DNA from 3 places in the Shewanella psychrophila genome. Region 1 is predicted to be linked to each of the others. Evidence: predicted binding sites of a transcription regulator. Region 1 holds the regulator's gene; each other region holds the start of a gene.

Region 1 (10,176 bases):
AAGAGACCCAAGCCATGACCGTCTTTACTCTGTTCTGAATCATTCAGCCCCCGCCCCTGATCTACTACTTTGATGCAAGACTCCCAAACTTCCACAGTGATAACCCCAGAATCACTGGCATTAATGGCATTCTGCAACAAGTTGATCAGTAACATTCGGAGTACGGGAGGACTTGGCTGAATTTCTGGTTCTGCAATTAATTTGAGTTCAACTTTGAGATGCTTGTATTTAGCCAGAGGGGAGACCTCCTCTAAGATCAGCTTTATCTCTTTTTCGGTCAATTTTCTACTGGTGGAATTCTCTCTGGTTTGCTCCTGTTTGACCAGACTTAACAGGGCTTCAATTGTGTGTTGCATATCGGTCGCAGCCTTAGCAATTCTGTCTCTCTGTCTAAGTTGAAATTCAGGATCTGCACTCTTATCGAGCAGCTTAGTCGCTCCCTGAATAACGGTTAAAGGGGTTCTCAACTCATGGCTGGCATATTTGGCGAAAGACTGCTCTTGTTTTATCAGGATTTCATTTTGGTTGCGATATTTGTTGAGGCTATTAGACAGCTCTGTAAACTCTAATGCCGACCCCTCGGGGACTGAGAAGTTCGTTTCTCTTTGGGCGGATTTAAGCTGTTGACTGAGTTGATTGACCGGCTGTACCAAGCGTTTCGATAATTTTGATATGGCGAAGTCGAATGCCAGGTAGAGAAGTATCATGATGGCGAGAGAGGCGAAGTTGATATATCGCCATTCATCAGAGCTGAGCTCGACTGTTTCTGCCTCCATAGTTAAGAAGAGGGGCTTAGTGTCACCTTCGAAATCGAAGCTAGCGTGATAGAAAAAGAGGTCGTGAGCTATCTCATCGGTGATTTCATCATTGTATCCCATGGGGTATTGGGAGAGCTGTTGGAATTGCTTAGGCAATGACTCGGTAGAATCATAGGCTAAAATATTAGGGCCTATGGTGAGAGGAGAACTTGCCCCTTGCTGAAATCGGTCGATGGCAAAATCTGCTGTCTGTTGTAAATTGCGCTTGTTTATCTCATCTTCTAGCCAGTAGAGTCCCGCCTGACTAAGAGCAAAAACTAATATGCCGATAAGCAGAGCGATAGCATTGAAATAGAGGCTTAATTTCTTCGTTAAGCTCTGGGCCGTGGAGCTAAGTGCTTTAGAGGTTTTCATCAGTTTTGTTAATTGATGTTTCTTGTTGAAGCTTAAAGCCTATTTTTGGCACCGTGACCAGCATTGACTCGGAAAATGGCTTATCTAATTGATTGCGGAGTTGGTACATATGGCTACGCAATATGTCACTACTTGGTGGCATATCACCCCATAATTCCTCGATAAGCTCTTCACGTTTGACCACATTCGGCGCACGTTTCATCAATAATTGTAATATTTGATAGCATGCGGGGGTCAGAATAAGCTTAGTTCCGTTGCGATAGACTTGATGTTCTGCCGTGTTTAGCTCGAGGTTGCCGTATTGTAGTATGCCTAAGGCGACCCTTCCTTGCTGTCGTTTAATTAATGCTTTCACTCGGGCATTGAGTACATCTAAGTCGAAAGGTTTGGCTAGATAGTCGTCAGCCCCTGATTCGAATCCGTTGAGCATATCTTGTTTATCATCGAGTGCGGTTAACATGAGGATCGGTGTGGTGCAGCCCTGCTTTCTGAGTTCTTTAGCGACACTGAGGCCATCCATCTTAGGCAGCATTAAATCCAATATGATGGCGTCGAAATTGGATTCGAGGGCAAGCTTAAACCCGAGTTCGCCATTGGTAGCGAAATCGACTTCTGTTCCCTGCACTTCAAAATAGTCGGCAAGAATACCTGCGACATCTTGATTATCTTCAACGATTAATAGTTTTGACCTCACGCTACCTTACCTATTGTTCTCTTAGAGCCGAGAATTATCTCATGTAAGCGTGTAAAAAATGTCGACTTGGTAACAAGTCGATGCATTAGGCGCATCATGAACAAATGTTAAGCTCAAATAGTGAACAGTTAACCTATGAGTATTTGTTTATTCATAGGGAATTTATATACTGAGCATCATTCGATTTACAAAATGTAAACGGTATTTACCCTGTTGTATATCTTGAGTGTCAATTTATCAGGATATTTTGGAGTTCTTTGTGATAAAAAAAATGAATAAGTCAGTACTCAGTGTCGCTGTTCTTGCTACTAGTATTTTAGTTGCAGGTTGCCAGACGACAAATCCTTATACTAACGAAGGCCAAAACGCCAAAGCGACCAATGGTGCTTTAATCGGCGCGATTGCGGGCGCAGCTATTGGAGTAGCATCTTCTAGTAAGAGTGATCGTGGCAAGGGCGCCCTGATCGGTGCTGCCTCCGGTGCGGCATTGGGTGGCGGTATCGGTTATTACATGGATACCCAAGAAGCCGAATTAAGAAAGCAGCTTCAGTCTACGGGTGTGAGTGTGACTCGCTCTGGTGACAATATTGTGTTGAATATGCCTAATGAAGTTACCTTTGGAGTCGATGAGGTTCATCTTAACCCTGGGGCTAAAAACGTGCTTAATAGCGTGGCCTTAGTGGCAAAAGAGTATGATCAGACTCAACTCAACGTATTGGGTTATACGGACAGTTCAGGTTCTGAGTCATATAATCTGCGTCTTTCGAAAATTCGTGCCATCGAAGTGGGTAATTATCTTGTAGCTCAGAAAGTGGAATATGCCAGAGTGAAGTCGGAAGGTATAGGGGAGGCGAGACCAATCGCTAGTAATACTACCGCAGAAGGCAGATCGCAAAACCGCCGTGTGGAGATTATCTTAAGTCCACTGCCTCAAAGTTAATTTCTGTTTACTACAGTTCCTAAAAAGGCTTCCCAAGGGAAGCCTTTTTCTTCTTAAGCCTTAATTTTGAACATTTTGTCCGCTAAAGAATAAAAGTATAATTAGAGTAAAAAGAAGGTGGCCAGCCCGAGGAAGGCGAATAAACCAATCACATCTGTGACAGTTGTTAGTACCATGCCGCCAGCGAGCGCAGGGTCGATATTCATCTTTTTAAGCAGTAATGGGATACTGGCACCGGCAAAACCTGCAACAGTCATATTAATAAGCATGGCTCCGCCTATGAGTGCACCTAAGGCGATATCACCCTTCCAGAGCCATACGGCCGCGAATACCAGTACAGACCATAACAAGCCATTGATGAAGCCGATTGCTAGCTCCTTGCCTATCAGCCATCGAGAGTTACTCTGTCCTATCTGACCCAGTGCAATCCCTCGAATCACTAAGGCTAAAGTCTGATTACCGGCGACACCTCCCATGCTAGGCACTATGGTCATCAGAATCGCGATGGTGGCAAATTGTTCCAGCGTGCCTTCGAACATATTACTGACAGACGCAGCCAAGAGGGCGGCAAATAGGTTGATAGTCAGCCATAGAGAGCGCTGGAGAGTACTCTTTAAAACCGGGCCAAAGGTATCGCTATCTTCATCCATACCCGCCATGCCCATCATGGAGTGCTCGGCATCCTCCCTAATGATATCGACGACATCATCGATGGTTATTCTGCCCAATAGCTGATTATCCTCACCGATCACGGGAGCCGAGATCCAATCGTGGCGTTCAAATAATTGCGCCACTTCGCTGTCATTCATTCCAACTGGAATGCCCTCAAGATCTGAGACCATAATCTCTCTGACAGAAGCGTCTGGGTTACAGGTGAGTAAATCTGAAATTCTGACGCCACCGAGTAAACTGTCACGTTTATCGACGACATAGAAGGTGTCAGTCGCTTCCGGTAACTTGCCCCTAATTCTAAGGTAACGCAGAATCACATCTATGTTAACGTCGGGTCGAAGGGTAACTGTATCGGTATTCATGATACTGCCAGCGGTGTCATCCGGGTAGGATAGAGCCTGCTCCACTCTTGTCCTATCTTGACTGCTCATGGACTGGAGGACTTTATTGAAGACACTGTCTGGTAAGCTACGTAGGATATAAGCGAGATCGTCGGTATCCATGCCTTCCGCAGCTTTCGCGACTCGTTCAGGTGTCATCTGCTTGATGAGGCTATCTTTTAGCTCCTCACCTAACTCATCTAAGATCTCTCCGGTATGATCAAGATCGATTAGTTGCCACAACACCTGACGCGTTCTTGGTGGAGATGATTCTAAAATAAAGGCCACATCCGGCGCTGCCATATCATGGAGCATGTTTCTGACATGGACAAACATACCATTACCAAGGGCCTGGGTGAGCTGATTTAGACGTTGATCTGTTGTTTCACTGTCTAGTACTTCTATCGGCATAGTTGACCCTCCTTTGATGATTTTACGGTTTGTTTTAGACTAGGCTTAACTAGCTAATTTATAAAAGAAAGGACGATTACAGTGTGAGTAGATTAAAGGGTTAGGTTAACTTGCTTCATCAAACTTGGCATCCACTAATGCACATATTGCATCTAGTGCGGCATCGGCATCTTGACCTTCACCTTGTAGCGTGATGGTTTTTCCCATGCCAGTTTCTAGCATCAATAAGCCTAATACGCTGGCAGCTGAGGCTTTCTTCTCTCCCTGCACTATGGTTATCTCAGCGTCAAACTCGGAAGCTAAGATGGCGAGTTTGGTTGCGGCTCTGGCATGGAGACCTAGTTTATTGCATATGGTGACTTGGCGTTCCAATTTAGTCATTGTCCAATTCACGATGACGCGCCTGAATTTTATGCTTACTGTTACCAAATAGCCTAGCTAATTGTTCAGTGACATAAACAGATCTATGTTGACCACCAGTACAGCCTATGGCGATGGTAAGGTAACTACGGTTGTTTCTTTCCAGATGAGGTAACCAAGTCGCAAGTAAGTTTTCTATTTGCCAGATAAACTTATTGACTGTGGGTTGTTGGCTCAAAAATAGTTGCACTGGCTCATCTAATCCTGTCATGGGTCTTAGTTCAGGTTCCCAATGCGGGTTTGGTAAGAACCGAACGTCAAACATAAAGTCGGCCTCGGTTGGCATCCCATATTTGAAGCCAAAAGACTCGAAATTGATCACTAGCTCTTTATCGACACTGCCTAAGAGAATTTCACGGATTTTGTCACTCAGATCATAGATATTCAGGTTTGATGTATCTATGTAATGATCGACCATCTTAGAGACGGGTTCAAGCAGTTCTCTTTCATGCTCTATCGCCTCTTTAAGAGAAGTTTTAGTGCGGGATAGAGGGTGTAATCTTCGGGTTTCACTGTAACGCTTCAGAAGCACTTCATCGCTGGAGTTTAAGAAGAAACTGAGTAATTCTGTACCTTCTGGCAGGTTAGCAAGTTGCTTCTCCAGCTCTTTATCTTGCTCTGGCATATTACGCACGTCGACACTAATGGCAACGAGATCTGTACTGCCCTTGAGTTGTTCGAGCAAGGTATCCATCAGGGGGAGAGGAAGATTATCGACACAGTAGTAACCTAGATCTTCTAAGACCCTGAGTACGACAGATTTTCCCGAACCGGAACGACCGGATACCATCACCAATTTCATTGTGTTATTACCTGATAGAGTTCTGACTCATCTTGAGTTTTTCGTAACTGTTTCACTATAAGCTTGTTATTGAGTTTTTCGGCCATGGATGACAGAGTACTCAGGTGCTGCTCACATTGATCCGCAGGTACTAAAAGTGCAAATAGTATGTCCACAGGTTGTTTATCAATAGCGTCGAAGGAGATAGGCTCTTCACACTTGATTAATACCGCAACCGGCTGACTTATATTGCTTAGCCTACCATGAGGAATCGCAATACCATTACCTATACCTGTGCTTCCCATTTTCTCTCTCGCCAAAAGACTTTCAAAAATCTCTTGTGAGGATAGGGTTGGATACTGGACAGCGGCAAGATCGCTGATGAGTTCCAGTACCTTTTTCTTACTGCCCGGAGTGGCGCAAGTAGTACACTCCGGCTGCAGAATGGTGCTTAATTCCATTATTAATGCTTTGTTAGCTTCTCTTTGTGTTTAATAACCTGACGGTCGAGCTTATCAATCAGGGAGTCGATAGCGGCATACATGTCAGCATTCTCTGACATAGCGAAAACCTCACCACCAGCAAGGTGGAGTTTAGCTTCGGCTTTTTGCTGCATTTTCTGAACATTTAAAATAACGTGCACATTATTGATCTGATCGAAATGTCGTTCAAGCTTAGTGAACTTTTCTTCGACATAATGTCTTAGCGATTTAGTGATCTCTATATGGTGTCCAGTTAGGTTTATTTGCATAGAAATACTCCTCCAGTTTCCGATTGTTTCACTCTTAGGTTGATTTTAGGTAAATCTTTAGGGATTTAACTCACAACATAATTCCCTGTTATACCAGGAGTTGAGCCTAACTATTATCGACTACAGGCCGCTTCTGGTGATTAGCTCACAACATGAGAGCTAATCAGGTCAGTCACTAAACTAGAACTGTTAGTTAGGTATGACCTTATTTCCTTTTTCTACAAACTCTTACGTTGATTCGATGGTGGAATCAACATGGCTTCACGATACTTAGCTATGGTGCGTCTGGCGACCTTAATTCCCTGCTCCGCTAATAGCAAGGCCATCTTACTGTCGCTGAGTGGCTTCTGCTGGTTTTCGGCTGCGACCAATTTCTTTATGAAAGCACGAATAGCGGTAGATGAACACTCTCCGCCATCATCGGTCCCCACATGGCTGGAGAAAAAATATTTCAGCTCAAATATACCCCTAGGGGTGTGCATATATTTTTGTGTGGTGACCCGGGAAATGGTGGATTCATGCATCTCAACGGCTTCGGCTATATCGTTTAATACCATAGGTTTCATGGCTTCTTCACCATACTCGAAGAAGCCTTGCTGGAATTTAACGATACAGTTCGAGACTTTCAGTAAAGTGTCGTTGCGGCTCTCAAGGCTCTTAATAAACCACTTTGCCTCTTGTAGATGCCCTCGAATAAATTGACCATCAGCCTGATTTTTAGTGCTTTTAGCCATGGAAGCATAGTGTTGATTGACATTGATCTTCGGCATATTGTCTGGATTTAACTCAACTACCCAGCGACCTTTCTTCTTGGTCACAGTGACATCAGGGATGACATATTCATCTTTTCCTGGGGTAATTGCCAATCCGGGACGGGGATTAAGTGTCTGGATTAACTCAATGGCTTGTTTGAGATCATCTTCCTTGAGCTTGGTCTTACGCATTAACAGGCGGAAATCACGGCCGGCGATCAGATCCAGGTGGTCTTTTATAAGTAGCCTAGCGTTATCTATGTGTGGGGTTGTATCGGCATATTGTGCTAGCTGAATGATTAGGCATTCACTGAGGTCCCTTGCTGCAACTCCAATGGGATCGAAGTGCTGGATGCGCTTAAGTACGGCCTCTATTTCATCTTGCTCAATTTCAGGATCACCCATGGCTTCGAGGATGTCATCAACACTCTGAGTGAGATAGCCTCTCTCATCTATGGCGTCTATGATGGCCGTCGCTATGGCGAGATCGTTGTCTGAAAACGGTGTGAGATTTTTCTGCCATTCGAGATGTTCATACAAACCTTCGCTAGTCTCACCTTGGAAGGGCATATCGTCATCGCGCATTGCGCCGGAACTCGAATTGGGAGACGCCGTGTAGACTTCATCCCAGGTCGTGTCCATTGGGAGTTCTTCAGGCATTGAATCTTGGGTTAACGCCTCAGAGGTTTCAACCGCTGAACTGTCCAGTGGGCCATCGCTCTCTGCTGTGGCGCTAAAGTCATCTGTGTCAGTGGTCTTGTCTTCACCATTGACCGGGGGGTCGACTTGCTCTTCATCTAGTTCGAGAAGGGGGTTGGAGTCTAACGCTTGTTGGATTTCTTGTTGCAGTTCCAGCGACGATAGTTGCAATAGACGTATAGCCTGCTGCAGTTGTGGTGTCATGGTTAACTGCTGACCCATTTTAAGCTGGAGTGACGCTTTCATTTACCGCTATTCCCTTCATTGTAATTATAAAATGAGAAAGCCTGCTTTGACTTGTTTGGGGTTTCTCTGAGCCCCTAGACCTCAGGCTGAGTCAGCCGAGTGTCGATAATAGCTCATTTCTTGATGCGCTAAGAATGAGCCTCATGATTAACTATAGCTTGAATTGTTCACCTAAGTACACAGCTCGTACTTGCTGATTGTCTAAGATTTCGGCAGGTGTACCTTCAGCGATTAAATTTCCGTGGCTGACGATATAAGCACGTTCACAGACGTCTAAGGTTTCACGCACATTATGGTCGGTGATCAGTACACCTAAGCCGCGACTTTTAAGCTGCAGGATAATTTTTTTAATGTCGATAACTGAGATCGGATCCACACCTGCGAAGGGCTCATCTAGGAGAATAAACTTAGGATTAGCGGCTAAGGCCCTGGCTATCTCGACGCGTCGGCGTTCACCACCTGAGAGCGCCATGCCTTGGCTGTCTCGGATGTGGGTAATATTAAATTCTTCCAGAAGATTCTCGAGTTGTTCCTCTCGGGCATTGTTATCTATGTCTGAACGAGTCTGCAGGACAGCCATAATGTTATCTCGAACCGATAACTTTCTAAATATGCTCGCTTCTTGAGGAAGATAGCCAATGCCCTTTCTTGCCCTCAAGTGCATTGGATCTAAGGTCAAATCGTCATCATCGATCAAGATCCTACCCTTATCACTTTGCACTAAGCCTACAACCATGTAGAAAGTAGTCGTTTTTCCCGCACCATTTGGGCCTAAAAGACCGACGATCTGCCCAGTTTCCACTGTGATGCTGACATCTTGGACCACGGCTCTATTTTTATAACTCTTGGCAAGATTGACTGCCTTTAGCGTCATCTGGCTCATTGTTTTTCCTGCTCGATGATAGGTAGCTGAGTTGGAATTACGTCAGTATTTTCTTCTTGCCCCTTGGCTTGAATGTTATCTTCATCTTGCTTGATTTCAGGTAGTTGAGTCGGCAGTGGCTCAGTGGCGGGTTCTTTCGCCTTATCTTGACTAGTATCCTGATAGTTTTCCGGTTGAATAATGGTGATGACCCTATCCTTGCCTGTACTTTCTGCTATCAACTGCTGCTCAGCTATGTTGTAGCGAATCATATTACCTGTCACTCGGCTACCATCTTGCTCTAGCATGGCATTGCCTACCAAGGTTAAAGTTCTGCTCGATAGCTCGTATCTAATTTCTTTGGCACTGGCAGAAGCTGGACGTCCATCTTCCATTATCTGGGTGTAAGTCGCAGGCTCACCTATGGCGACAAGTGTTTTTCCGCCGCCATCTTCTTTAGAGGAGGCTCTGAGTTCGTCGGCCAAGATCTTGATCGATCCTTGCGTGACTTCCACTGGACCATGAAAGATCATCTGATTATTTTTAATATCGGCTTCTTGACTCGAGGCCGAGATCTTAACTTCTTGCATGAGATCATCTTGCTTTGTAACGCCACTAAAACTTGTGATACACAGTAGCGCTGCGATGATTAAGTTATGTTTGTTCATATCGTCCTTCAAATGTCTTACTTGTCTTATGCACAACGCATATCGAGCGTTGGAATTGTTAGTCTGGGTCTGTTTTTCTAAAATATGGCCTTGGGCTAGTACAAAACAGGCTAATTGACCTCGTATATGCCTTTAACCTTACTCAATAATTGTACTTTTTGAGCATTAAGATCACCGAACAAACCTACGCCCTGGATAAGAAAATCATCTCCTGTGATGTAGACTTCACGATCTGAGGTCATGATCATGGTATGGAGATCTAGCTCCAGATAACTGGTTTTCATGGTTTGGATCGGTTCTTCTGGGCTTATTGAATCGATAATAACATTGTTCTCGAGAACGACTTTACCTGATTTCTTATTGAGTGTTCCCATTGTCGATTGAAGGCGCCATTTTGCTTGACCTCCGTCGGGATAAACCAGGTATATGGGCTGAGTGAAATAGGTCATGTTGGCCTCATCAAAGTGCTCCATATGGGTTGCTGTGACTCGGCTGTTGACTAATCCTTGCTTATTATATTCGACACTGCGTAGGTTATCGGCAATATAATCTGGTCTTAAGCTGACATCGATAGCCACCTCTTCATCGCTCTTCTTGGATTGTACTTGCCAATACAGCAACAAGGCCGTTCCGAAGAAAGCTATGATGGCCAGAGTCACTCTATTCATATACTCATACCCTGAGCGGTATCGAATTTCTCTTGGCTGAGGAGTAGGAGATCCGTTAAT
Region 2 (10,176 bases), 2.3 Mb from region 1:
AACCATACTCCTCCCAGTAGCTGTAAAGCAGGTAATAGTGGCAGAGACAACACGGCCAGAGTGCTCAAAATCATCACGCCACTCACCATAGATCCCAAGGACAAGCTGTTACCTAGGAAGCTGGTCACCGTTTGCCAATGATTCCAAAATGGTCGTGCCTTAATCTGATAACACTGGTTCATGTAATACAGACCCGCAACACCAGAAATGCTGGCAAAAATGCCCGCCCCCAGAGTCAAGTTAGCCAAAGAAAAGGAACCGATAAACTTGGACAGACTGAGCCCGCCCCCAGAGATCAGTTGCTCATTAAACCAGGTATTCGTGGCTAGCAAGCACACGGCCATCAGACCGAGTCCAGCGCTGAACATGGCCAAGCCTAATCCTTCACGGCTCATGGGTGAATAACGCAGGTTATTAAAGCCGCGATAGAAACGAAAAGGTTTACCTAGGTGAGTCACACTCATAAATAGGCCAAAAGAGGTCATCGAAAGCGATGTGACCACCAGCAGCAACATCATATCTGAGGCCGCAAATAGCTCAAACAGCTCAACCCCACCCAAGGCCGCAAAAAAGGGGACGATGAACGTGCCCAGAGCAGCCTGAGCAAACAAGGTGAACAGCACCAAAGGATTCTCCCGACTGTTAAGCTTAGCCAGATTCCAGTGCTGCTGTTTACCCACTTTCTGATCTATCACAGGCTTATATTGGCCGTCTTCGCCCTTGTGGTATTTTACCGGCATAGAGTCGGTACGTGTCATCTCTTCCGGCATCGTCTTGGTCTGTTGAAAGCGTATGTTGGGCCGAGTAATATCCGGTGACGGAAATCCAGGAATGCTGGTTTTACATTGCTGACGATTCTCCGGGGTATTTTCTATCACACCAAAGTCCAGCGCATTACCCACGCAAGCCGAGACACAAGCGGGTTTTAGCCCCACTTCCAATCGATCGACACACATATTGCACTTAGAAACCCGACCTTTCACCGGATCTAATTGAGGTGCATTATAGGGACAGACCCAAGTGCAGTAACCACAACCAAAACAGGTTTCAGGATCTTGCAGTACAGCGCCATATTCCGCATGTTTAGTATAAGCTCGGGTCGGACAGCCTTTTAGACAGACAGGATCGTCACAGTGGTTACAGGCCATAGAGATATTCATCCGCTTATAATCCGGATATGAGCCGCCCTCCACATAGCCGACCGAGCGAAATGCCAGATGAGCCGGCGTCTCATTTTTCTCGGCGCAGGCCGATTCACAGGCATGACAACCGATACAGTTATCGGCGGTAAAGAAGAAACCATGCTGCTTATTACGATCCGGGTTAGTCCCCACCTCTGGATTGTCATTGATGAACATCGACCGCCCCACAGGTTTATCGGTCAACTCCACTAAGTCGATGCGTTTACCGTAGCGATTTTCAATCTCACTTTCTGTTTTAGGTAGATAAGCGTAGGCCTGCTCTTGGGTGCGCACTTCCCAATGATTTGATCGCCCGAGCTGCTCTTCGCCTCTCTTGGGCAACGCATTCTTTTTTGTCATCTTTATGCCTGAGTCGGTCTCCGGGGTAAATTGTCCCACTGCCGCTTTACCACTCTCGCTGTGCAATTTTGTGCCTTCAGTTATCTGTGATGTCATTATCTCGTCCCCAGCCTTGAGTCTAAGGCTTCAAATTCGCAAAATTATTTCCTAGCGCTAAAATGCACGACGCTCGACATTGATCCGAGCAGCCTCATCTTGATCGATCGGCTCAATCCTCGTGCTGCACTGCTTGAATGCCGGCTGGCGTGAATAGGGATCGAGTAAACCTAAAGTAAGACGGTTGACACAATCGTGGTAATGAAACGGAATAAACACCATGTTACGTGGCACGCGCTGGGTTAACTGCACCATGACAACGGCATCGCCGCGACGACTGGTGAGACGCACATAGGTTTGATGTTCAACCCCAAGCTCTTTGGCCGCATCCGGGTTCATCTCCATATACGCCGTTGGACTGAACTTGTTACAGTTACCTATCTTGCCCGTACGGGTACGGGTGTGAAAATGCTCTACCACCCTGCCACTGTTGAGCCAGAAGGGATACTCGTCACAGGGCTGCTCATTATTGTTATAGAAATTTATAGGCAGCAGGTTTGCTTTACCTGACGGAGTTGGAAACAGGCCATCGCTGTAGAGTCTGGCTGTGCCTTTGAGGCTTTCATCTTTTTCTCTAAATGGCCATTGAATGCCTCTGCCCGCCTCGATTTTTTGATAGCTCATGCCCGAGATATCTAAGTTACGCGGACCACCGTGGGACAGCTTACCCTTGGACAGGTACTTCATCTCCTCAAACGCCCCTTCCGGCGTCTCGGGAAAATGGATCATCTGACCGTTATCGAAACGCCTGGCCAGCTGATTAAAAATCCAAAAATCCGGCTTAGAGTTCTTAAAAGGCGGCAACACATTGCTGATCAGGTTGACCCTGCGCTCTGTGTTGGTATGGGTACCTTCTTTCTCAGCCCATACAGATGCGGGCAGATACACATGGGAATATTGATTTGTTTCCACATCGCTGTAAACATCTTGTATAACCAGAAAGTCTAGTTTTTCCAATGCCTTGCGAATGCGGGCAGTGTTGGGCATTGAGGTCATGGGATTCGTCGCGACGATCCACAAACCTTTAATTTCTCCCGTCTCTATGGCAGGAAAGATATCGGTTTCGGCCAGGCCACGGTTCTTGGGAAAGAACTCCGGGTCTATGCCCCAGAAATCAGCGATCTCGTTTCTGTCGGCCTCATTTTCCAGATAGCGATATCCAGGTAAGCCAGAGCAAGATGACCACTCACGGGTGCCCATGGCATTACACTGACCGGTTATCGATAAACTGGTCCCCCCTGGCTTACCGATATTGCCGGTTATCATATTAAGGTTATTGATATTAGCGACACCATCTGAGCCGTGGGTGGACTGATTGATCCCCATGGTCCAGATACTCATGGCCGCCGGCGCCCTCGCATAAATTCTTGCCACATTACGTATAGTATCTTCGTCTATGCCGCAGATGTGTTGCGCCTGCTTAGGATCATAGTCCTGCACGAGTGCCTTAACCGCCTCGAAGCCTTGGGTGTGCGAGTCGATATAGGCCTGATCTTGCAGCCCTTCATTGATGATCACATGCAGCATGGCGTTAATCAGCACACAATCTGTACCTGGAGTGATAGGCAAATGAATATCGGCAAATTGCGCTAGCATAGTGACTCGAGGATCCACGACAATCAGCGGGAAGTGACGCTTCTCCAGCGCCTCTTTCAGACGCCAGTAGATGATGGGGTGCTGCTCGGGAAGGTTAGAGCCAAAAGCCATCAGGCAATGGGTGTGCTCGAAATCATCGTAACAACCCGGCGGACCGTCGGCGCCGAAGGAGCGCTTATAGCCGCTAACCGCGGACGCCATACATAAGGTAGTGTTGCCATCATAGTTATTGGTGCCAATCACGCCTCGGGCAAGCTTGCCTAAGGTATAAAACTCTTCGGTCAACAGCTGACCGGAGGAAACAATGGCGAAGGAATCTCTGCCATACTTGGCTTGAATGGCCTTTATCTTATCAGCAGTCGTGTCCAGTGCATGATCCCAAGAGGTAGGTTCGAAGGCTTCGAAGTGCTTGTCTCTTATGAGGGGCTCGGTCCCCCTACCCGGACTCTCAAACAGCTCGTGTTCTAAGATCCCCTTGATACAAAGTTTGCCGCGATTAACGTCCGCCCCCGCATGGCCTCGTGTAGTAACAATCTTGTTCTGCTCATTTAAGCCAATCTCGATGGAGCAGCCCGTAGAGCAATAATTACAGGTGGTATATTTCCACTGTGCAACTTTCTTACTCGGGATCACAATTGGCTTTCTGTTTTTACGACCAAACAGCATAAAACACGCCCCCACATTGAATAAATTCTATTTTATTTTTACTTTATCTCAGCAATGATCATAACAATGCAGCCGTCATGCCAAAATATTAAGACAATAAAATCAATGAAATAGTGTTAGGTAAGTATCGATTAATGACCATTTTCGGTGCTTTTGCTTTAAAGTGGTGCACGTCTGGTTTTAAAATAAATTAAAATAGTTAACCCCTTTTCATTTTCCAGTCGTTTATAAGGGTAACTAAAACGGAAACACCCATTTTTTTCTTTGGAGATTTTATGAATTCATCGACACTTAACGCCGCTAAGAAAGCATTGACCATCACATTTTCAGCAGGAAGCATCTTAGCCGTGTCACTATTATCTTTTAATGCATCGGCCACCAGTCCAGCTCATCCAACTGATCTTAACCAGAGTAGCCACAACCAAAATATCATCACCTCTCAGGCCTTCTCTTCAGCGGATTATCAAGTCCAGGACGCCACTAAAATGTTCCCTGCACCAGAAGCTGGCATGGTTCAACACATACTCACTCTGCCTAAGCTCGATGATGAGTCGAACTACATGGTCGAAATACAGATAGGCCAAACTAAGATGGTTGACTGTAATGGCGGAAGCCTGTCAGGTGAATTGCAACAACACTCGGTTCAAGGTTGGGGGTATAACTATTATCAAGTTGATTCAATCACTCAGGGACCAACCACTATGATGGCCTGTTTCAAGAAAGCCGAGAAGAAGGCGTTTGTGCCAATCAGAGCAGATCTGAAAATCAAGTATGATAGCCGTCTAGATAAGGTGTTTTACCTACCCGAAGGCAGCGAATTGAGATACCGAGTCTGGGCTGTTGAGAGTCCATTCAACACCTCAAAGCTATTGAGTGAATAACTAGCGAGCAATATTGGTTACACATTTCACTAGATGCATTAGTGACTAATTCCCCATACATAAATGTCAGCTAGCACAGCTGGCATTTTCCCTTCACTTACTCCTTGCAAACTTTTATCTGGGACAACAGCAATTTTTCTCTAACAGTCCCGGTCTGATGACTTGCTAATGTATTCTCGATTATCTAATTTATACCGAGTGGTATTAGCTAACAACATAGGGCATAAGCCTTATGATTTAGTTAACACTCATTCGAATCTACAAGGATCCAGTTACTCTTGAGCAAACTCAGTATCAGCCTCTACACCACATTAGCCCTGATCGCGTTCGCGGGTAATTCTGTCCTATGCCGTATGGCATTAGGCGATAACACCATAGATGCGGCGAGCTTCACTTCAATCCGGCTGCTGTCCGGAATTCTAGTTTTAGTCATCATCTTAGCGTTCACCCATGCAGACTTAAGATCTCACTTACGTCTCCCTAAGGGAGATACCCCCAACCAAGATGTACAAGATCACCAACTAGGGAGATTTTCAGCCAAGGCTTTGAATCAATCAAAGGCTACAGGCAGCTGGCGAGCCGCTATATTGCTATTCATCTACGCGATAACCTTTTCCTACGCCTATATATCACTATCCACAGGCATTGGTGCCCTCATCTTATTTGCCTCGGTGCAACTCACTATGGTGATAGCCAGTCTACTCAGTGGTAAAAAACTCCACTATACAGAATGGCTCGGGCTGATGATGGCTTTTGGAGGATTCATTTATTTGGTAATGCCGACACTAGCGACACCTTCTCTGTCAGGCTTTATTCTGATGACAATCTCAGGCATAGCATGGGCAGGTTACACCCTCATGGGGCGGGGCTCTGTAAACGCACTTGGGGATACCAGCTATAATTTTCTGCGTACCTTACCTTTCATTATTCTGTTAGTCCTGTTCACCTTCCAAGACGCTCAACTATCAAATACTGGCCTGATATTAGCCATAGTCTCCGGTGGACTCGCCTCAGGAATTGGCTACACCATCTGGTATATTGCCCTTACGGGTCTGAGCTCAATACAGGCGGCAGTTGTACAACTGGTGGTACCTGTTATTGCGGCCATCGGCGGCATCATGTTTGCGGATGAATCAATATCGATGCGCCTTATCCTTGCATCTGCAATGATCTTAGGCGGAATTTTATTCCTGATAGTCGGTAAATATGTTCTTGAAACCTGCAGTTCACACCATACTAAAGATATCGAGAATAATGATTAGATTCGGTGAAATGAATAAAAATATTAGTCAAAAATTCGATACAGATCCCGATGACATAGCTCAAGCATTGCCTCTCACTTTCTCTTAGATACCACTCAATTAATCATCTTCCTCTACTCGGCGCCTGAACTGAGACTAAATTAACGAGGCTAACGTTAACGAGACTAATCAAACATCCCTATAGCCGCTAAGTTCGATATCAAGAAACTGTGCCCTTCCCTCAGGATGACTTCTTCGCTATGCAACAAATGTAAATATTAGCTTTATCTTTGCATCGCCCTTTACAAATACCTTCCCACAAGCATAATGATATTGATTCTTATTTGCATTTGAATCTTGTCGATATAGAAGGAGCGAGGGGATGGATACGTGGCGACAGTTGATTTTCGAGGCAAACCGGGCTTTTCAAGCGGGTGATTGGCAAGATGCCGAACATCAATACTTGGTAGCCGTTGCGAGGATTAATCACCTCTATAGCCACCTCTATAGCCAGTATGCCAACGATGAGCAAATCATGATGGCCTGGTTAGCCAGTTATCACAACCTGTCTGAACTATATGGCAGACAGGGAAAAGCCGACGCTCAACTCACCCATATCATGGTCCCTTATCACCAATTAAGAAATCGACTTATCACTCAAGCAGATAATGAGCCCATCTATGCCGCAATCCTTCATGGATTGCAGCTTAGCTGCAAAGAGCTATACCTATTCCAAAAGGGTCAATTACAGGGATCAAAATGTGTCGATATGAACGCGTTGGCCCCGGTCATTCACTAGTTGTGGCCATACATCAAACCACTAAATATCCTGCTAACATTTAAGGTCAGATATCCATGAAGCAAAGATTATCAGCAGCACTCACATTCGTATCCACTTTACTTATCGCCCCTGCGGCCTTAGCACATCCAGGGCATGATCATGCTCATTGGTCATCATCGATGGTTCATTTGTTATGGATTTTACCTGCCGTGGCAGCTCTGGGACTCGCCATCAGCATGTACCGCCGAAAGAAAACCGCGACTCAATCGAACAACAAATAAGGGGCGAACATGTTTTATAACGTATTGAATAAACTCGACAGTAAAGTCCCTTTTAAACGTGCCTCGGCTCACTGTGATATACCGTGCAAAATTTACGACCCCATCACGGCCCAATTGGCGGTATTGACCATGATCCGTATGGTCGATTTGCTCGAAGAACTCAATATTAAGCCGTCTCTGACGCCCAATGAACAGGCACAATTCGGCCGCTTAGTGGCCGAAAAGGAAGTCCATGGCCATAAGGTAAAAGATGAGATCACTGTGATCTGGGGCGACTACATCAAACAACCTCAGTTGGATCAATTTCCAGAGCTCCATGAATTAAGTCACAGCATCATGTTGGCGGCATCGAAAGCCAAGCAACATATCGATCGTGAAGCGACTCTGCTACTACTGGAAAAGGTCAATCGATTCGCTGAGATCTTCTGGGAAACCAAAGGGATAAAGACTTATCAAGCCACCTGCCCTTATCCACCAGCAGAGACCTTGATTTACCCGCAATTGAAATAGCAAAAACCATACTTAGCTTAAGGAGCACTCATGTTTGGGATAAATTTATACCGCGTAGCCGGAGTCAGTATGCAGCCGCGTATTCCTGCAGGCAGTTTTGTTCTCTGCATGAGCGCTTTTAAACGACCATCATTAAAACTTGGCGGGATATACCTTTTCAAACACCCCAGATTAGGAGAATTAATCAAGACCTTAGTCAAGATTGACAGTGCTGGTAATCTCTGGTTTAAAGGCGAAAATGATACCAGCATATCCAGCCAAGACATGGGGCCTGTTAGGAGTAGTAGAATCATAGGTAAGGTCACACTCATCATATCGGCCTGACTTACTCACTAGCTAACTCCCTAACTATTATCTGTTAGCAATTTCCCAACCTATGATACTTGCATCAATTGTAACCTCCAATGCACTTTGTTAGGGTTAGGTCATGACAGCATTTCATATCACCAGAATACACACATCAAGAGGCATATTCAGGCTCAGCGGCGAGTTGACTGATACACTAGAAATATCTGTCATCGAATTTATGGGAACAGATGGCTGGGTGCCATTAAACTTAAGCGATGTAAACTCCCATCAATTAATAGCCAGTCTGAAGCAGGAGATTTTAACCCATTTGAATTCCCAGCATAAAGGCAAATAGAACTCACATAATCACGAACTGAAAGTAGAGATAAAAACAATTAGAAGGCTTCGAACTGCTTAGCCATCCTTTGTATCTGAGCTAACGGTACGTTATGGCTATTTCGCTCTGCACACAGTGCTTGGTGTGCACTCTCTTTAGGCTCACCAATTAAGACGATTCTCACTTGATAGCCCAAGGCTTTCGCCGCGGTTTCATAAGCCATAAACTCCCAATGAGCAAGGTTTGTATTATCACAGATAACGATTGGCTCAAAGGTCGATAAGGCCTGTATAAATCCCGTTAGATTACGTTGGTGATATTCTGACAGCTTCTTACTGTCGAAACGATATCGCTTCCCGTCATAGAAGAAGCTATCCGTTGAAAAGACCCCTTTATTTCGCGTATTAATCGCAATGTCAATGCCTTTTGTCCTTAAAAATTCATCGATCCAATAGGATTTTCCGCTCCCGGGCAAACCACGCATTATAATCGCTAGTTTATTGCAATCTATCTGCTGTGGCTCTTTTTCTTCTTCTCTTGCCAGAGTATGACTCAGGACTTGTTTCATTTTCTGCTACCTCAATCCATAGCTCAGCCAATATTATCTTTAATAACATTTCCCGATAAGATTTGATCGACTAAACGAGGCACAATGTCGCTCGCTTTACCTTGTAGATGATACTGGAACTGACTATGGCGATCCGCTTCAACCAAATTAACTTCAACGGTTTGAGCCCCGTGATGATTGGCGGTATCGACAAAACCAGCAGCAGGATACACAGTGCCTGATGTGCCTATAGCAATAAACAGATCACAAGTGTCTAAAGCATGTTGAATACGATCTAAGCCAATGGGCATTTCACCGAACCAGACCACATGGGGCCTAAGTCTTTGGGCCGGAATACAGCAAGTACAAGTATGCTCGGGGCCAAAAGGATCTTTGAGTAAGAAGGTTTGGCGAGAACGTGGACAACGCCCTTTCGATAACTCTCCATGCATATGCAATAAACGATGAGATCCCGCTCGCTCGTGCAAATCATCGATATTTTGAGTGACTATCAATAACTCACCATCAAATTCTCTCTCGAGGCGCACTAGGGCATTATGTCCTTGGTTTGGTTCCACATCTCCGCCATGCAGCTGGCTCCAACGGGTATTATAGAAGCGATCGACAAGCTCAGGATCTCGCGCATACCCCTCCGGCGTCGCAACATCTTCAATCTTATGTTCTTCCCATAGGCCATCTTGATCTCTGAATGTTCTTAGGCCTGATTCTGCTGAAATTCCAGCGCCGGTTAAAATCACTATCTGGCGATACATCTTCATTCCTTCCATATTGTTTTTCTTCTTATTAAATATAACCCGACAAGCCTGACGTAAATATCTAGCACAAGATATTATGCATTAGTATAAATGCATTAATAACAATACAAAATGTAAGCTTAAATCGCATGCTTTATCTCTGATTTAAAGAGATTTATTGTATTTGCTTTGATAAAGATAAGATAAAGACCTTCAGAGGTTTAAGTTTTTAATTTTACCTCTATAATAGATATTAATATCCACTATTGAACCGATAGTTAAACTGATGGTTCTGCAATCAAGAGATTAGTAATGACAGATGGAAATCAGGCGCTAAAAAAAGCGGGTTTGAAAGTTACCTTACCACGAGTCAAGATTCTAGAACTGATGCAAGGACCCGAAAACCAACACATCAGTGCTGAGGATCTGTACAAAAGATTACTCGGATTAGGGGAAGAGATCGGTCTTGCAACCGTGTACCGCGTGCTCAACCAATTCGATGATGCAGGTATTGTTACCCGTCATCACTTCGAGAGCGGCAAGGCAGTATTCGAATTGGCAACTAAGCATCACCACGATCACTTAGTTTGCTTATCTTGCAACAAGGTCATTGAATTTTCAGATGACCTGATCGAAACTCGTCAAGATGAAATAGC
Region 3 (10,176 bases), 3.2 Mb from region 1:
GCTACACCGGCATCATCAATATTTCGGTGCTCGACACTAGCCAAGAAGGCAATCCCCCCGTACCAGTTGAGATCTCTGGAATTGCCAACAACCTACTCGATGCTCGCATAAACCTGAAGTTTAGAGAGATCCGCGAAGGAAAGGCTATCTATTATGTCGCCGAAGTTCCCTACCGTGATGATCAAGAGATCAACTTTCAAGTTGCCATAAAATATAACAAGAAGCTCAATACCCAATTGAAGTTTAAGCAAAAGTTCTATGTCGAATAAAACATAGTGTAAAAACAGACAAGGGAACAAGAGCCGAGATAACCCATCATCGGCTTTTATCTCCCTTCTTACATACACGATTTACGTCAATATCTGCTATCGTTTCCCCGCCTCCTTAGTTATCATGACGCCCAATTACCCAACCCTCTATTATGTAAGGTCTCTAATGGATAAGTTCGTTCTCGCCAGTGGCAATAAAGGTAAACTCAAAGAGTTTTCTGAAATCTTCTCAGCATATGGTGTAGAGGTGCTTCCTCAGAGCCAGTTCAATGTAGAAGAGGTCCCTGAAACCGGAACAACATTCGTTGAAAACGCCATCATAAAAGCACGCCATGCCGCCGAAATTACGGGGCTCGCGGCAATTGCCGATGACTCAGGCTTAGAAGTTGACCTTCTCAATGGCGCCCCAGGGATCTACTCGGCCAGATACGGCGGAGAGAATGCCGGTGAAAAAGATAACTACTTAAAGTTGTTAGATGCACTAAAAGCCAATACCCAAGACAGAACCGCTCGCTTTCAATGCGTCTTGGTCTACATGCGCCATGCAGAAGATCCGACGCCAATTATTGCTCAGGCATCATGGGAAGGGAAAATAGCCTTCCAAGCCAGCGGAGATAACGGCCACGGTTACGATCCTATTTTTATTCCTAATGAACATAGCTGCTCTGCGGCAGAGCTAAATAGTGAAGAAAAGAACCATTTGAGCCATAGAGGCAAGGCAATGAAACTGTTGATCAGTGCAATGAAACAACAAGGTATGATTATCTAATGTTAACTCTGCCACCTTTGAGTCTATATATTCACATACCTTGGTGTGTGCAAAAATGCCCCTATTGTGATTTCAACTCCCACGGCCAGAATGGTGAACTACCACAACAGGAGTATGTCGACGCCTTACTTGCCGATCTGAGAAACGATCTTCACTATGTTCAGGGGCGCGAAATCCACACGATATTTATCGGTGGCGGCACACCTTCGCTATTCGATGCGGCGCAAATCGAAAGATTACTCAAGGGAGTCAATGAGATGATCTCCTTCAGTGAGCAGATAGAAATAACCATGGAGGCGAATCCCGGTACGTTAGAGCATGACGACTTCGAGGCATATTCTAACGCTGGCGTTACGCGCCTATCTATTGGCGTTCAGAGTTTTTCAACAGACAAGCTGAATCTATTAGGCCGTATACACGATAAAGATGAGGCTAAAATTGCTGCGCAAAAGGCCCACATCTCAGGTTATCGCAGTTTTAATTTAGATCTGATGCATGGACTACCAAACCAAAGTTTCGAAGAGGCTATGGCTGATATAGACACGGCTGCTAAACTGTCTCCCCCTCATCTATCCTGGTATCAGCTGACCATAGAGCAAAACACCTTATTCCATTCTAAGCCCCCACAATTACCCGATGATGAAGCCCTGTGGCACATCTATGAGCAAGGACAGAAAAAATTAGCCAAGCTCGGCTATGAACAGTATGAGATCTCGGCATACGCGAAACCAGGATTTCAGTGCCAGCATAATATCAACTACTGGCAATTTGGCGATTACTTAGGCATTGGCTGTGGTGCTCATGGCAAAGTCACTCTGCTGAAACAGAAACAGATATTACGTACGGTAAAGATTAAACACCCCAAGGGTTATCTAGCGGCAGATGAGTACACCTTCGACACCATTGAGGTAACGGAAGATGAGCGTTCGCTAGAATATCTGATGAATCGATTTCGTCTAATGTCGGCGATACCTAAAACAGAGTTTGAGCAAAGAACTGGCTTATCTCACCGGGTGCTTGATCAAGGTATAGAGAATGCCAAGAGCAAGGCTTTATTGACTGAAAACGAGACACACTGGGAATTAACGCCTAAAGGTAAGATGTTCGTAAACGAACTTTTATCTCAGTTCTGCTAATCGGCTCTGGATTATCGAGGTTTCTTGTATCTGATTTGAGTTAGTTAAACCAGATACAAGAAGCGATATAGAGAAACGCTATCCACTCAAGCTTGAGTTACAAAGGCTTTATTTACTGAGAATGCACCCTAGCTCCCAGTAATTTTAAAAACATTCAGTTTTAAACTACTAACTCTTTGAATTAGCCGTAATAGACACATTTACTAACACTTAGATCAAAACATTAACGGTTAGCTTTATTAGGATTGGCGTTACTCTTTAAAAATCCATAACAATAAGACTAATTCATGCCTATAAAAACTAAAACTAGCTTACTAGCCTTAACATTAGCCAGCCTTATCGGCAGCAGCGCAATTGCCACCCCAACTCACGTTTCACACCTTAGTCCCAGCGAGCCAGTAGCTTACAAGGCCGAGAGCGAGTCAGAAAAAGCCAATGCACTTTTTGAAGCCATATTCATGGAAAATGTGATGGCCAGCCCTATCTCTCAGACACATTTAGGGATTAAAACAGATTACGGTAAGTGGGACGAGCGCGGCGAAGAAGCCGATGCCCAAGACTTAGCCCGTGCACAGAAACACCTTAAGCAGCTGAGTAAACTAGATCAGAGTAAACTGGATAGCCAAACTAATCTCAGCTACACCCTGTTAAAGCAAAAACTCGAGCAAGAGATTAGCGATTATCAATGGCGCTATCATAATTACCCTGTAAATCAGATGTATGGTGGCCATTCTATGGTCGCTTCTTTCTTAATTAACCAGCATCAGATCACAGATGTCTCAGACGCTAGAGCTTATATAAGTCGGCTCAATGGTGTACCTAAATATCTGCAGCAACTTGAAGACTCTTTAGAAGTTCGAGCGAAAAAAGGCATAATTGCCCCTAAGTTTGTCTTTCCCCATGTGCTATCAGACAGTAAAAACATCATCACAGGTCAGCCTTTCGATTCGGGAGAAGACAGTGCCCTGTGGGCCGACTTCAAACGAAAAATAACCGCATTAACTATCGATGAAAGCGCAAAGAAACAACTTATAGCCGACGCTAAACAAGCATTACTGACACAAGTTCAGCCTGCCTATGTCCAATTGATTAGCTATGTCACTCAGCTCGAGACTAAAGCCGATACGCGCGACGGTGTGTGGAAGTTCCCCCAGGGCGAAGACTTTTATGATCAGGCCTTGGCCCGCACTACTACGACAGATATGACAGCAAGCCAAATCCATGAACTTGGTATTGCAGAAGTAACCCGCATCCATGGTGAAATGCGTGACATCATGAAGAAGGTCGGTTTTAAGGGCGACTTGCAAGCCTTCTTTAAATTTATGCGCGAAGATAAGCAGTTCTATTACCCAGCTACTGATGATGGGCGTGAAGCTTACTTAAATGATGCGATTGCACTGATAGATACCATGTCTTCACGACTGGATGAGGTGTTTAACGTTAAACCAAAAGCACCAATGATAGTAAAACGTGTTGAGACATTCAGAGAGAAATCTGCAGGTAAGGCTTTCTATAACCAGCCTTCACCTGATGGAACCAGACCTGGTACCTATTACGCTAACCTTTACGATATGGAGGCCATGCCTAAATACCAGATGGAAGCACTCGCTTACCATGAAGGAACCCCTGGTCATCATATGCAGATAGCCATAGCACAAGAACTGGAGGGAGTTCCTAAGTTCCGTAAGTTTGGTGGCTACACTGCTTATATCGAAGGCTGGGGCCTGTATAGTGAATATTTCCCGAAAGAGATGGGACTCTATTCAGATCCTTACTCTGACTTTGGTAGACTCGCCATGGAGCTATGGCGCTCTTGTCGTTTAGTGGTAGACACAGGTATACATGCTAAGAAATGGACTCGTGAACAATCAATTACTTACTATGTCGATAACACGCCCAATGCCAAATCGGACGCAGTTAAGATGGTTGAACGTCATATCGTGATGCCATCCCAAGCTACGGCTTACAAAGTGGGCATGCTGAAGATCCTCGCCCTGAGAGAGAAAGCGAAAAAGTCATTGGGTGATAAATTCGATATACGTGAATTCCACACCTTAGTGCTGCAAAATGGTCCACTTCCTCTGGATATACTCGAAGATCAAGTTGATCTTTGGGTATCTCAAAAAAGCTAATATTATATGAGTGGGCTGTTTCAAACCAGCCCACCTTCTTACACCAGTCGGTATTGCAAACAATAAAAAAGCCACATGATTAAATGTGGCTTTTTTATTGTGCCGACTCTGTGCTGCTTACTCTAACTTATATTAGTCAGTAGCAAGCTTGTAGGGTACAGAGAGACGAATCTCTTTCTAGTTGAAAAGCACCCCAGCAACTAGGCTGGGGTAAACCAAAACTAGGATGATGGTTTTAAGGCTGACATTGTTTTAGTTCTTAAAGCTCTGCCAGCATCGATTCGGAACTGCAGTAACGCTAATCTGTATAAGTTTAGTAAGAGGGGTCATTCTTAATAAACTTATTGGATTCAGATTATCCCGTATCAACTGCCATTAATTGTATTGATTTAAGAACAAAGCGCAAGAAGAATACGAGGCAAGCATTAGGGAATAGTTAATTAACTAAGAAGGCCGCCCGCTCAATGCTGACAATAAGATCATGATATAAAACAAAAAACCAACCACGATTTAGCGTGATTGGTTAATAGTTTCAAAATGAGAACAATGTTTCCTAAATAGCCAGTAAACTTATTCACATTTTGAATAAGTTATAACATCAAAAATCACTTCCTTTTCGAGTACAACTCAGTGTATGGCGCATCCCAATAAGGTGGAGAACCAATATGCCCCTTAATGAAATCAATAAAGGCACTGACTTTAGGCGCCAAGTGCTTTCTTCTTGGGTATACGGCCTGGAGAGGAAGGTGATGAGTAAGCTGCCAATCTTGAAGCAAGGGGACCAGAGTTCCCTTCTCAACTTCATCCTCAAGCAAATAACTGGCGAGATAAACAATTCCGAGCCCACTGACGGCTGCAGATTTCAAAGCGGGTGCATTATCGACTCTAAAGTTACCCGAGACACCTATCTCACAGTAATCTTCTCCTTGTTTAAACTGCCAAACACTATGCTCGTGCCACTCGCCATGATAAACCAAACAATTATGATCCACTAACTGCTCAGGACGTTCGAGTTGACCATGTTTCTCAATGTATTCAGGAGAAGCGGCAAGTAAAAACTGACACTTCATCAAAGGTCTGGCAACCATACCTAAGGGCAATTGCTCTGACATCGTCAATAGAAGATCTAGTCCTTCACTGACAACATCGACTTTATGGTCTAACAAACTAATTTGTAATTCTAACTCAGGATGAGTATTCATAAAATCAGGCAAGGCTGGAATGATATGCATGGTACCAAATGACTGGGATATGCCAACTTTTAACACACCTCGAGTCGCATCATTTAAATTATGAACACTGGCAATGGCTTGATCGGCGTCCCTAAGTAACTCTTCACCTTGTGCATACAGAAGCTGACCAGCCTCAGTTAGGCTCAAGCTACGCGTCGTGCGCTGAATTAACTGAACTCCCAGTTTATGTTCAAGATCAGCGACCTGAGTGCTCACTTTGGATTTAGAAATTCCCAACTTTCTTGCTGCGGAACTAAAGCTGCCAGCTCTGGCAACATGAGTAAAAATTGCGATAGGTTCCAATAGTTCTAACATGTAAATCGCCTTAGGGTGTTTACGACACTAAAAAGACTTAAGCACTAAAGATGAGAAAACTGAATTTCAACAAAGACAAACAATCATTAAAAACAGTAACTTACAAAGTGAAAAGCACACAGGAGTAGAGTCAATATCGGAACCACTCAATAATCGAGGGCCCGTTTGTTATTATTTTTTATAAGTATACCAAAGATTTGCGCTTTAATTCTAATGCCTAATCGATAATGTTTATTCTAAAAGGCTAAACTTGATTCAAACGCGAATGGATAACTTTTGATGATAAGAAATCACACATAGAAAAGCCCCCGTATTCATTGTAAATACGGGGGTGTTGCGAATATGGGAGGGAGCAACAGAGTCCAAGGTTTCTAAGCTATGATGTCACTGTTAAATCTATTCGAGCAATTCCACTTTAGGCGCATCTATGAGTGGGTAATTTTCTAGTTCAGGAACAGCCACTCTTAGTTTCTGCTCAAGGGCTATTAAGTCTTGAAAGTTATCACACATCTTGTCCGCTCTGGCCTCAAGATCTTGTGTTTGAGCATCCACCTGTAACTCTATATCTTGACCTACATTTTCCATTTTTTGACCAAAGGCTTCCATTTTCTGTTCAAATGAATCGCCCTCACCGGAAAGCATTTCACTGCCTAAGTTGATCATCATGGTGCCGATTGAATTTTTGACTAATTGTTCTATTTCTTGCTCAAACTCTTCACCGAATGCATCTTCTAAAGATGAATGAGTCGAACCCAGGTAAAATGTATCTCCATTTTTATAAGCAACTTTCTCGATTCTCTGTTCGAGTCCATCCATCATCTCATCAAGCTTGGCCCCTGCAGCATCACCCAATAGCGGGGTTAATGCCATACTTGCCGCAGTAGATGCGACACCGACCGCGTCATGAACGAGTGCTATAACTTCTGGCACCTGAGTCGATACTTGGTCAGAATACTGAATTAAGAGTTTCTGTTGTCTAGCATTTAATGATACCTGTTCACCTTGAACATAAAGCTTACCCATCTCGATGCGATACACTTCTTTACCTTCATCACTTATCGCCAGTAATTTAGGCTCTACGGTGATGTCATAGTTTAGGGCGACTTCACACTGACTCTTGTCACTGGAATATGAAGCCGATGAATGCTCTTCGTGAGCAGATACAGAAGTGATAGTTCCGCTAGCAAATAGCACCGCACTGATCCCAATAGAAGTCGCTAATTTTCTCATCAAAGTTATCCTTAATTTAATTGTTCTGTCGGTAACCACTGAATACAAATTGTTATTTACTTGTTGTTATCAGCGATAACGCTCATGACAAGACATAGCACAAGCTGTGCCAACAACGGTAACAGACTGATTATTATAAAGTTACAAGTTTGATGAGTAGAAGGATAATGGGAAGTTTAGTGAATCACACCAGTAGTTGGTCAATTCACTAAATTAAATTTACAATAAATGGATCCAAAGGGATGAGATCGCTAGATATTGGAATATGAAGCCTTAACAAGGCCTGTTCACAAGTCTGGTATCAGAAAATAGAACGTCCCAGTCGTTGGCACAAGTCCTCGAGCGCGGCGGTGCCAGCCAGAGAGTTACCATTCTTATCTAGTTCTGGAGACCAAACGCATACGGCCATATCTCCGGGTATAACGGCAATGATCCCGCCCCCGACTCCGCTCTTACCCGGCATCCCCACTCGATAAGCAAATTCACCTGCACCATCGTATAAACCCGATGTGGCTAACAATGCATTCATCTGCCGGGTCTGTACAGGAGAGATTAATTGAGAACCATCTAAACATTTACCTTTGTTGGCCAGGTACAAGCTAGCTTTTGATAGATCGGCACAGTTCATGCGCAAGGCACAATTATGAAAATAGCTTTGCAATACCGTATCTACATCATTATTAAAGTTGCCAAACGACTTCATTAAGTAAGCAATAGCCGCATTTCTGGCACTGTGATCAAACTCAGAAGCAGCCACTATTTTATCTGAAATCAGTGATGGATTAGCACTCAGGCCACGAATGAGTTCAAGCATCCTATGCTTAGGGGCACCTAATCTTGCTTGTAGCAGGTCAGCAATGACAAGCGCGCCCGCATTGATAAACGGGTTTCTGGGGAGGCCTTGCTCTAATTCAACCTGAACCAAGGAATTAAATGATTGTCCCGATGGTTCCTTGCCGACCCGTGACCAGATCTCATGCTCTTCATAGAGAGTTAATGCTAATGTCAGGCTAAAGACTTTGGAAATACTTTGAATAGAAAATGGTTCCAGATAATCTCCGGCGCCTATAGTTGTGCCATCGATACTGGTGACTGCAATGCCAATTTTATTAGGATTAACATTTGCCAATGCAGGAATATAATCAGCCACTTTACCTTGGCCAAGCAGGGGCCGAACTTTATCGACCACCTGCTCGAGTAGTGCGAGTTCAGGCACTAACTCCACCAAATATCGTAAAGCTCACTAACCACAACGTCTGATACCGCTTGTTCCTTCCAAAATTCAGTGACGGCAGTGAGATCGTCTTGGCTACACTTACCAATAGATTGAGTGGCAATGATACCTTCCCATTGCTTATGACCACCGCCGTGGAAGCCTAGTTTACGAGGCTCTATAATCTGTTCAATAAATTGATCCACGATAATATCAATCTGTTCCTCAGATACAGATTCAGCAAAAGTCCAATTTACGTCGAAACCAAACTCTTGAAATTCATCTACACGTAATTTCTTTCTTAAACGACGACTGCGTGTTGCCATGGTAATTTCCACCTTAATTTAAATAACTTATAAAATAATTGTCTTTCAAAGTATTGATTGAGTTCAATGGCTCATTGAGCTCAGAATTTAATCGATACGTTCGAACATAATATCCCAGACACCATGGCCTAATCTGTGACCTCTGGCTTCGAACTTAGTTAAAGGTCGATGCTCTGGACGTTCAACAACGTTACCCGTAGTCGATTGGTTTTTATAGCCTTCAGCTGCGCCCATAACTTCAAGCATATGCTCGCTATAATTTTCCCAATCGGTAGCAAGATGGAAAACGCCACCCAATTTTAGGGTTCGACGGATCAGTTGTGCAAACTCAGGTTGAACGATACGACGTTTATGATGACGCTTCTTATGCCAAGGATCTGGAAAGAAAAGCTGCACTCGAGCCAGAGAACCAGTAACGATACTGTTTTCTAATACTTCAACTGCATCATGGTGAAACACCCTTAGGTTAGTCACACCCGCTTCTGCAGCATCAGATAAACATGCGCCAACTCCAGGCTTATGGACTTCTATGCCGATAAAATTAAGTTCAGGTGAGGCTTTAGCCATCTCGACAAGAGAGGCACCCATACCAAATCCTATCTCCAATACAGTATCAGCCTCTCGACCAAATACCTGAACCAGATCAAGAGGCTCCGGCGAGTAATCTAGTCCCATTGATGGCCATTGCTGTTCCATCGCGGCAGCCTGACCTTTGGTCAATCGGCCTTCTCTTAATACAAAGCTTCTTACTTTGCGAAGGTACTTACCTTCTTCATTAAATTCCGCGGTTGTCACGTCGCTCATTTTCGCCCTCTGTCTGGCAGGATTAATAGAAAAGAAGGGCATTATCCAAAGATTGTAAGTCAGTGCAAGCCCTAGTTACTCTTAATCGGAATAACTATAAGTCGGCAAAGTATACCAAGTTTCTCAAAAGCTGCTAATTTACCCACTTATCTTTGGCGAGAATAGTGGCTAAAACATAGCTATTCTGCAAACTCGACTTGTTAAAGCCTACCTGGCTAGATAGACTGCCAGCATAAAAATCGTGTTTCTAACTTTTCTTAATCCGATCTCTAAAAAGCAATGACCAATATGTCTTCTGTCACCACCAGCAATACCAGTCACACCTCTTTTGCTTGCCGTATCATAAATTGGTATGAACAATTTGGTCGTAAACACCTTCCATGGCAACAAGACAAGACCCCCTACAAAGTCTGGGTGTCTGAAATCATGTTACAGCAGACCCAAGTCAGTACCGTTATCCCCTATTACCTTAAGTTTATGGAGCGCTTTCCCACCATAGATGCCCTAGCCGATGCACCTCAAGATGAGGTTCTGCACTACTGGACCGGCCTCGGCTACTACGCCCGTGCACGTAACTTACATAAGTCGGCTCAAATCATTCGTGATGAACATGATTCACTATTCCCAAGGGATTTTGAAGATGTTCTGTCACTGCCAGGTATAGGTCGTTCTACAGCGGGAGCCGTGTTATCCCTGTCACTAGCACAGCGTCATGCCATCTTAGACGGCAACGTGAAAAGAGTATTGGCC

Evidence for each region. Region 1 encodes sigma-54, which starts transcription at its own class of promoters, with help from an activator protein. Its sites were predicted from a motif close to GTTGGCACGNNNNTNGNNT; they were not measured.
Region 2: a site for sigma-54 is predicted at 3,966-3,984, ahead of sps_RS07895 (molybdopterin oxidoreductase family protein). Genes of this name have one in related genera too.
Region 3: a site for sigma-54 is predicted at 7,179-7,197, ahead of sps_RS11540 (YggN family protein). Genes of this name have one in related genera too.

Annotation. Positions count from the first base shown of each region.
Region 1 covers NZ_CP014782.1:5,851,176-5,861,351, reverse strand. The annotation lists gene sps_RS25665 (sensor histidine kinase) at 1-1,172, opposite strand, end outside; gene sps_RS25660 (response regulator transcription factor) at 1,159-1,866, opposite strand; gene sps_RS25655 (YiaD family glycine zipper/OmpA-like lipoprotein) at 2,138-2,806, shown strand; gene mgtE (magnesium transporter) at 2,908-4,269, opposite strand; gene sps_RS25645 (HPr family phosphocarrier protein) at 4,375-4,650, opposite strand; gene rapZ (RNase adapter RapZ) at 4,643-5,491, opposite strand; gene ptsN (PTS IIA-like nitrogen regulatory protein PtsN) at 5,488-5,931, opposite strand; gene hpf (ribosome hibernation promoting factor) at 5,934-6,221, opposite strand; gene sps_RS25625 (RNA polymerase factor sigma-54) at 6,440-7,918, opposite strand; gene lptB (LPS export ABC transporter ATP-binding protein) at 8,070-8,801, opposite strand; partial or broken gene lptA (lipopolysaccharide transport periplasmic protein LptA) at 8,906-9,448, opposite strand; gene lptC (LPS export ABC transporter periplasmic protein LptC) at 9,559-10,116, opposite strand; gene kdsC (3-deoxy-manno-octulosonate-8-phosphatase KdsC) at 10,113-10,176, opposite strand, start outside.
Region 2 covers NZ_CP014782.1:1,770,132-1,780,307, forward strand. The annotation lists gene sps_RS07890 (DmsC/YnfH family molybdoenzyme membrane anchor subunit) at 1-1,637, opposite strand, end outside; gene sps_RS07895 (molybdopterin oxidoreductase family protein) at 1,695-3,899, opposite strand; gene eco (serine protease inhibitor ecotin) at 4,175-4,780, shown strand; gene sps_RS07905 (DMT family transporter) at 5,059-6,042, shown strand; gene sps_RS07910 (hypothetical protein) at 6,404-6,820, shown strand; gene sps_RS07915 (hypothetical protein) at 6,877-7,083, shown strand; gene sodN (superoxide dismutase, Ni) at 7,093-7,593, shown strand; gene sps_RS07925 (S24/S26 family peptidase) at 7,624-7,917, shown strand; gene sps_RS07930 (hypothetical protein) at 8,021-8,236, shown strand; gene sps_RS07935 (AAA family ATPase) at 8,277-8,702, opposite strand; gene cobB (Sir2 family NAD+-dependent deacetylase) at 8,810-9,619, opposite strand; gene fur (ferric iron uptake transcriptional regulator) at 9,833-10,176, shown strand, end outside.
Region 3 covers NZ_CP014782.1:2,681,887-2,692,062, forward strand. The annotation lists gene sps_RS11515 (DUF4426 domain-containing protein) at 1-269, shown strand, start outside; gene rdgB (RdgB/HAM1 family non-canonical purine NTP pyrophosphatase) at 436-1,038, shown strand; gene hemW (radical SAM family heme chaperone HemW) at 1,038-2,174, shown strand; gene sps_RS11530 (DUF885 domain-containing protein) at 2,462-4,306, shown strand; gene sps_RS11535 (LysR family transcriptional regulator) at 4,912-5,853, opposite strand; gene sps_RS11540 (YggN family protein) at 6,250-7,083, opposite strand; gene glsB (glutaminase B) at 7,385-8,299, opposite strand; gene sps_RS11550 (50S ribosome-binding protein YggL) at 8,299-8,622, opposite strand; gene trmB (tRNA (guanosine(46)-N7)-methyltransferase TrmB) at 8,710-9,426, opposite strand; gene mutY (A/G-specific adenine glycosylase) at 9,715-10,176, shown strand, end outside.